Regions from separate parts of the Shimazuella sp. NTD248 genome, predicted to be linked through region 2. Evidence: riboswitches for the same ligand, from Rfam matches in the RefSeq annotation. Region 2 holds a riboswitch; the other holds the start of a gene.

Region 1 (3,862 bases), on a different contig from region 2:
TATAATTTTGTATTTTTATATATAAAGCAAAGATAAATAGAAAATAAATAAATAACGTTTCATTCTATTAACAAAGATCTTTGACAATTCATTATCATTTTTATAACACATGAAAGTAAAATAATATCTTTATATTATTACAAATATTATGTAGATACAAATTAAAAGATGTTATAATGTTCCATATATTCAATAGAAAGCGGTTCATCATGATAGAATCGCAAAACATCTGCGATTTCAAAGGGGATAGGTGCTATGGGGCGCTTAGCGGGTAAAGTTGCAATTATCACAGGTTCGGCAAGTGGACAAGGGAAAGCAGAAGCTATTCTTTTTGCCAAAGAAGGTGCAAAAGTGATTCTTGCAGATATCCAGAAACAAAAAGTATATAAAGTAGCAGAGGATATTCAAAAAAATGGCGGGGAAGCAATTGCTTTTTTTCATGATATTTCGATTGAAGAGCATTGGAGTAATTTGATAAGAGCAATTTGCAAGAAATATGGGAAAGTAGATGTTTTAATAAATAATGCTAGTACAACAGCGAGTCATGACGATTTGATTGAAGAATGGAGACGAGTATTAGATATAAATATGATTGGAACTTTTTTAGGAATGAAATATGTCGTTCCAGTTATGAAAGAAATAGGTGGTGGTTCGATCATAAATATTTCTTCAGTTGCAGGTTTAATAGCTGGTGGAGTCAATCCATACACTGCTTCAAAAGGGGCGATTCGAGCGATTAGCAGAAGTGCTGCTGTCGAATATGCCAAGTACAATATACGGGTAAATTCTGTTTATCCAGGAATGATACATACACCAATGACGGAAGATTTGCTTGCTAATGAAGGGATTCGAAAACATTTTGAATCCGTTACACCGCTCCCTTTTTTAGGTGAATCAAATGATGTGGCTTACGGAGTCTTATATTTAGCTTCAGATGAATCGAGATTTACTACAGGTACCGAATTAGTTATCGATGGAGGTTGGACATCTCATTAGAGATATCTATTTTCTTTTGGGTTAAGCGATTTAAGGAGAAAACAAGCATTATACCCTTTATTGATTAATATTTAAAATTCTATTGACTTACTATGTATTTAAATATAAAATGACCTCAATTAAATATTAACTTCTTATCTAGAGAGATGGAGGGACCGGCCCTTTGATATCTCAGCAACAGATCATTTACGATACTGTGCTAATTCCTGCAAGCAAGTTTGCTTGGCAGATAGGAAGAGTTATTTAAATGAGCGGATATTCCTTAGTTTAAAAGCCTCTTTCTATTGATGAATAGTAAGAGGCTTTTTTTGTTTTTCTACGATTTATCCATCTATTGGGATGTAATATTTTTACTAGGAGTATGGAATTTGATTGAATTGAGTAATATCAGCAAAATCTACCCTGGATCGCCACCAGTGGAAGCACTGAAAGAAGTGTCTCTACATATAGAAAAAGGAGAGATCTATGGGGTAGTGGGGGTGAGTGGAGCGGGGAAAAGTTCGTTAATTCGATCTGTCAATCTGTTAGAGGAACCAACCACAGGTGAAGTAATAGTAGATGGTGTCGCATTGGCTGCTCTGTCATCTGAAAAATTAAGGGAAGCTCGTCGAAAAATTGGTATGATCTTTCAGCAATTTAACCTGATAGAGTCCAAAACAGTTTTTCACAATGTCGCATTGCCTCTCTATTTAGTTGGAAAAAAGCGTAAAGAAGTAGAAGAAAAAGTAATGCAGCTTCTTACCTTTGTTGGTTTAGCAGATCAGGCTGAACATTACCCTGGGCAATTGTCAGGTGGACAAAAACAACGGGTAGGTATTGCTAGGGCTTTGGCTACTGATCCCCATATCTTGTTGTGTGATGAGGCAACTTCTGCTTTAGATCCTGATACAACGAGATCAGTACTCGATTTGCTTCGAAAGGTGAATACAGACTATGGGATCACCATTTTGTTGATTACTCATGAGATGGATGTGGTGAGAAATTTGTGTGACCGCGTAGCAGTGATTGATCAAGGGAGAATTGTGGAACAAGGAACGGTTTATGAAGTGTTTACCAATCCAAAGTCCGAAACAGCACAGCGATTTGTTCGTACTATTTTTGGACAGGAACTACCAGAAAGTGTACGCCAATCCTTGAAAAAACAGGATCAAATCTTACGAATTGTATTTACTGGTGAAAACGCAAAGAGACCACTTATTGCAGAAGCAATAAGGAAATTTCAAACCGATATCAATATTTTGCAGGGTAGTATTACAGAATTACAAGGGAAACCTTTTGGAGACTTATTAATAAGTATTCAAGGTGATTGGAAGGTAACAGAAGACATTATTCAATATTTACAACAGCATCAAGTACTAGTGAAAGAGGTGACATCAATTGGCGTTTGATTGGGCGGTTTTTTGGCCGCAGTTAGTAGATGGAACAATTGCAACGTTCATCATGGTTTTCGTATCGCTTGTTTTTTCCATATTGATTGGTTTTCCATTGGGAGTGGTGCTGGTTGTAACTCGGCCAGGACATATATTAGAAAACAGAACGCTTTTCACGATTCTCAACGCAATCATCAATATTTTTCGATCCGTTCCTTTTATTATTTTATTGGTTGCGATCATCCCTTTTACACGATTGGTAACAGGCTCATCAATCGGTACAGCAGCTGCTATTGTACCATTGATTTTTTATGCAGCGCCTTATTTCGGACGCTTAGTAGAAAATTCTTTATTAGAAGTAGATGCTGGAGTGATAGAAGCAGCAAAGGTGATGGGAGCTAATGGAAAAGGTCTGATGGAAGCAATAGCTTCTAATCCCAAGCATTTAAAAATTGTTACGGTTGCAGCACCACAGACCCCTCGCTCGATGGATGATGCAGCTGCTGCAGTTATTAACAATGGGATTGCTGTAAGTGCAGGTCTCAGCCCAGTAAAAGACCCAATATTTAAGGAAGACAAAACTGCAAAGCCATATATCAATATTATCGCTACACAAACCAAGAACAAAGATAATGCTAATTTGAAAAAACTAGTAAAAATCTATCAATCTTCTGAGGTAAGTGAATATATTAAGAAGGTCTATAATGGAGGAGTAATTCCAACGGTTGTTCCCATTTCTGAAATTGAAAATTTATAAAAAAGGGGCAGGATAAACTTGGCGCAAACTAAAATAGTAACCATTCGTGAGCAAATAACTCAATATATTGATGAAACACGTGATACATGGATTCAAGTAAGTCATGACATACATGAACGTCCTGAAATAGGGAATGAAGAGTATTTTGCAAGTGGTCTGCATACCAAATTGCTAAAAGAACACGGATTTGATGTGGAAGTGGATATCTCAGGTCACCCAACTGGGTTCATTGCAAGAAAGAAAAGCCAAAAACCTGGTCCTGTGATTGGTTTTCTAGCAGAGTATGATGCACTTCCAGGGTTAGGACATGCTTGTGGACATAATATTATTGGCACAGCAAGTGTATCAGCAGGGATTGCACTGAGTAAAGTTTTAGATGAAATTGGCGGAGAAGTAGTAGTATTTGGTACCCCAGCAGAAGAAGGAGGACCAAATGGGAGCGCAAAAGCTAGTTTTGTAAAAGATAATCGCTTTGCTGGAGTGGACGCCTGTGCCATGATTCATCCCAATTCGGAAACCGCCAGAACATCTCCATCTCTGGCATTAGATCCTTTGATTTTTTCTTTCTATGGTAAACCTGCACATGCAGCAGTTGCTCCTGAGAAAGGGATCAATGCATTGGACGCAGTTATTCAACTCTACAATGGTATAAATGCACTTAGACAACATGTTCCAGATGACGTTCGGATTCATGGAGTGATTACACACGGTGGAGATGCTCCCAATATTGTCCCCGAAT
Region 2 (3,862 bases):
ATTTAAATAAACGTGATCCAATCACATTGGTGCGTTCTCCAACAAGTAAGGGTCGATTGTCTTCCTCAACATAGACAGATTCTATACCAGAAACAGCAGGAAGGTGTGAGGGGGCAGGGGTACGTGGCTGAAAGGCGGCAACAGCTTGTTCAATAGCACGAATGTGCTCAGGTGTCGTGCCACAACAACCACCAACTAGATTAAGCCACCCAGCCGCAGCAAATTCGCTTAATTTTTTTGCCAGAGCCGATGGAGTTTCCAAGTAATTACCATCTTCATCTGGTAGACCAGCATTTGGATAACATGAGACAGCGCAAGTAGCAAGAGTGGATAATGTGCGGATATGATCTTTCATAAATTCTGGCCCTGTTGCACAGTTTAATCCAATTGCAAGAGGATTTAGATGTTCGATCGACAAATAAAAAGCCTCAATATTTTGACCAGCCAGCATGGTACCCATTGGTTCTATTGTTCCAGAGATAATAATCGGAACACGTCTTTTACTCGCTTTAAAAGCGCGTTCCATTCCGATACAAGCAGCCTTTACATTCAAGGTGTCTTGTGAGGTTTCCAATAAAAGAAGATCAATGTTTTCCATCAAAAGTGCTTCAACTTGTTCGTAGTATGAGTGGGCTAACTCATGAAAAGTAATTCCGCCTGTCACGGTAAGGGTTTTGGTCGTGGGACCGATAGAGCCAGCTACATAACGAGGATGATTTGTTGTACTAAAATGATCCCGCGCTGTACAAGCGATGCGTGCTGCTGCTTGGTTGATTTCTGTTGTTCGGTTTTGTAAATCATACTCCGCTAAAACAACAGAAGTTGCCCCAAATGTATTGGTTTCAATGATATCGGCACCAGCATCTAAATATGATTTGTGAATATTAAGAATTACATCCGGACGGGTTAGATTTAAAATTTCATTACACCCTTCATATTCTTCACCATCAAAATCTTTTGCGGTTAACTGAGCACGTTGAAGCATTGTTCCCATCGCTCCATCAATGATAAGTATTTTTTCTTTCAGTCGCTCTTCAATGGGTGTTCTGTTCATTGCTATCATCCTTTGTGTAAGATCAAAAAAACCTTTCATCTGGGTAAGATGAAAGGTGAACGATTGTATCGTCAACTCTCATCTCGCGGAATCCAATAATCCGCAGGAATTGGCACCATATTGATCCATAGATCAATTGGTTGCCGGGTTTCATCGGGCCAGTCCCTCCACCACTCTTGATAAGAGAAAGATTCATTTGTATTTGGTTAATATTGTTACTCCCAATTATTGATTATACTACAAGGTTAGGAGAAAAAGAAGATTGTTTATTTGTTACAGGATATTTTCGAGTACTTGCTTTTGGATTTAAGGATTTTCTTTTGGATGAATATATAATAATCTATGAAAAGTTGCAATTATTTTTGCTTAGGAGTTATATTAACTTACATTTGGTGTCAACCAGTATAGAACCCCAATTTAAAATAATATCGGATAATTTTGTTTTCGTGTTTGACTTCTATTCAGATGTAGGATAACCTAAAAATAACTAGTGCAAATCTTGAATAAAATAATATTTTGATAATTCTCTTATCGAGAGCGGCGGAGGGACTGGCCCGATGAAGCCCGGCAACCAATTGATTTAATCAATAAGGTGCCAATTCCTGCAGGAAGTATATTCCTGATAGATAAGGGAAGAGGAAACGATGGATAAAACTGGCCTCTTCTCTTAGGAGAAGAGGTTTTTTGATGCAAAAAAATAGGACAAGAACTTCAGTAGTTTATACGAATACGTGCCTAGTAAAACGAAACGGGGAGTGATTTGGATGAGAATAGAGACATTGTTATTGCATAATGGAAATGAGTTAGATCCACAGACAGGGGCTTCAAGTGTCCCCATCTATCAAGCTTCTACCTTCCATCAGTTTGATATCGATAATCCGGGGCAATTCGATTATTCCCGAAGTGGAAATCCAACACGCCAAGCATTGGAAGATACCATTGCAAAGCTAGAGAGTGGTTGTCGAGGCTTCGCTTTTGCTTCCGGAATGGCAGCAATATCTACTGTGTTTCTGTTATTGTCCAAAGGAGACCATATCATTGTTTCGCAGGATGTTTATGGTGGTACGTATCGTATTTTAACGCAAGTGCTAAGTCGATTTGGGATTGACAGTACTTTTGTCGATACAACCAGAACAGAAGCTATCACTCAAGCACTTCGTCCAAATACGAAAGCAATCTATATCGAAACTCCTTCCAATCCAACCCTAAAAGTAACAGATCTAGGCGAGATAGTAAAAGTAGCAAAAGAAAATAAATTATTATCTATTGTCGATAATACATTTTTAACACCTTATTATCAGCGTCCATTAGCATTTGGATTCGATATCGTTGTGCATAGCGCAACGAAGTTTTTGGGCGGACATAGTGATGTGGTGGCAGGACTTGTAGCGGTAAGAGATGAACAATTAGCAAATCAAATCAAGACTCTTCAAAATGCGTTTGGAGCAGTACTAGGAGTGCAGGATTCATGGCTAATTCTACGGGGATTGAAAACCCTGCAAGCGAGGTTGGACATATCTTCCAAAAATGCAGAAAAGTTAGCAGTGTGGTTACAAGAGCATAAAGAGGTGGAGAAAGTATATTATACCGGTTTAGAGGAACATGAAGGTCATCGTATACAATGTAAACAAGCTAGTGGTCATGGCGCAGTATTATCTTTTGATGTAGGAAGTGGAACAAAAGTAAGGAAACTACTTCAAAAGATTCGACTGCCTATCGTTGCAGTTAGTTTAGGTTCTGTAGAAAGTATTCTATCTTATCCTGCATTGATGTCCCATGCGGCAATGCCACAAGAAGTTAGATTAAAACATGGGATAACAGATGGATTGCTCCGTTTTTCCGTAGGCTTGGAAAACGTAGAAGACCTTATGGACGATCTGTCCCAAGCGTTGGATTCGAGAATTTCTTTTGCTGCTGTGAGATAAAAAGAAAAGTGTTGACATGAAAGACCATTATATACAATGGTCTTTCTCGCTATAAGTAAATTTTAACGTTTAAACCTGCTGTTTTTTATTAAGATATATTAATATAATTACACTATACAGCATTTCTATGAAGAGAGGGAGAGATGACGAGAGTAGCTAGCCTAGAAGAGCATAAGATAATACGACAGACTGCCATTCGGTTTCTGTTGGATCAGCGACTAGGGAAGCTTAGGCCTAACAGTAACGCTTATTTTCCGGATGATCTCAGAAACAATTGCGAGATTCCCTTTAAAAGCGCGTACCGTTATATGTCTGAGGTACTAAGGGTATCGATTGAGTTTCCGAACTCAGTAGAGATGCTTGACATGTGTGAAGAAGCAGTAGCTATTGCAGAGAAGCGTCGCATTTGGGCTCTAACAACCAAAGAAGAAATAGCTAGAGAAGGATGGGAGCTCAACCTACTTTCCTCACCAGACAAGATGTTTTATCTTTTTGGTGAAAGTATTGTCGTCTTCTTGACAGGTCGATGCGGTGCAGGAAAAAGTACCCTGATCAAGGCAGTTCGTTCTGCTATGGCAGAGCACCAACTATTGAGGGCGAGTAGAGCAGGTCTTGTCTATGAACCTCTAGCTGAGATTTATGAAATTGACCCTGATGAGTTTCTCCAAGGGGGAGAATGGATTGGAGAAGTCCCTATCGAGTTGATCGATCCAACGATGAGACAAGCCCTTGATAAACTTAGAAGGGTTCTAAATAATCGTGGTTGGGTCATCATTACAGATGCTGGTGACAACAGAGGTCAACGTGAAGCGATGATTCGGCTAATTGGTCAGCTTCGTTCTACTTGTCATATCCATTATGCACTAGTCGATTGTCCTCCTTT

The links. A riboswitch is a leader RNA that binds a small molecule or an ion and turns the genes downstream of it on or off. The one in region 2 is predicted to bind S-adenosylmethionine.
Region 1: it holds a riboswitch for S-adenosylmethionine, as region 2 does, so the genes downstream of both, AC5WOE_RS16580 (methionine ABC transporter ATP-binding protein) here and AC5WOE_RS08525 (aminotransferase class I/II-fold pyridoxal phosphate-dependent enzyme) in region 2, are expected to answer to the same signal.

Annotation. Positions count from the first base shown of each region.
Region 1 is NZ_JCAJZT010000008.1:69,246-73,107, reverse strand. It holds gene AC5WOE_RS16585 (SDR family NAD(P)-dependent oxidoreductase) at 256-996, shown strand; SAM riboswitch class I at 1,128-1,232, shown strand; gene AC5WOE_RS16580 (methionine ABC transporter ATP-binding protein) at 1,365-2,384, shown strand; gene AC5WOE_RS16575 (MetQ/NlpA family ABC transporter substrate-binding protein) at 2,437-3,123, shown strand; gene AC5WOE_RS16570 (M20 family metallopeptidase) at 3,142-3,862, shown strand, end outside.
Region 2 is NZ_JCAJZT010000003.1:253,149-257,010, reverse strand. It holds gene metH (methionine synthase) at 1-1,054, opposite strand, end outside; SAM riboswitch class I at 1,130-1,240, opposite strand; SAM riboswitch class I at 1,580-1,687, shown strand; gene AC5WOE_RS08525 (aminotransferase class I/II-fold pyridoxal phosphate-dependent enzyme) at 1,819-2,979, shown strand; gene AC5WOE_RS08520 (P-loop nucleotide/nucleoside kinase family protein) at 3,123-3,862, shown strand, end outside.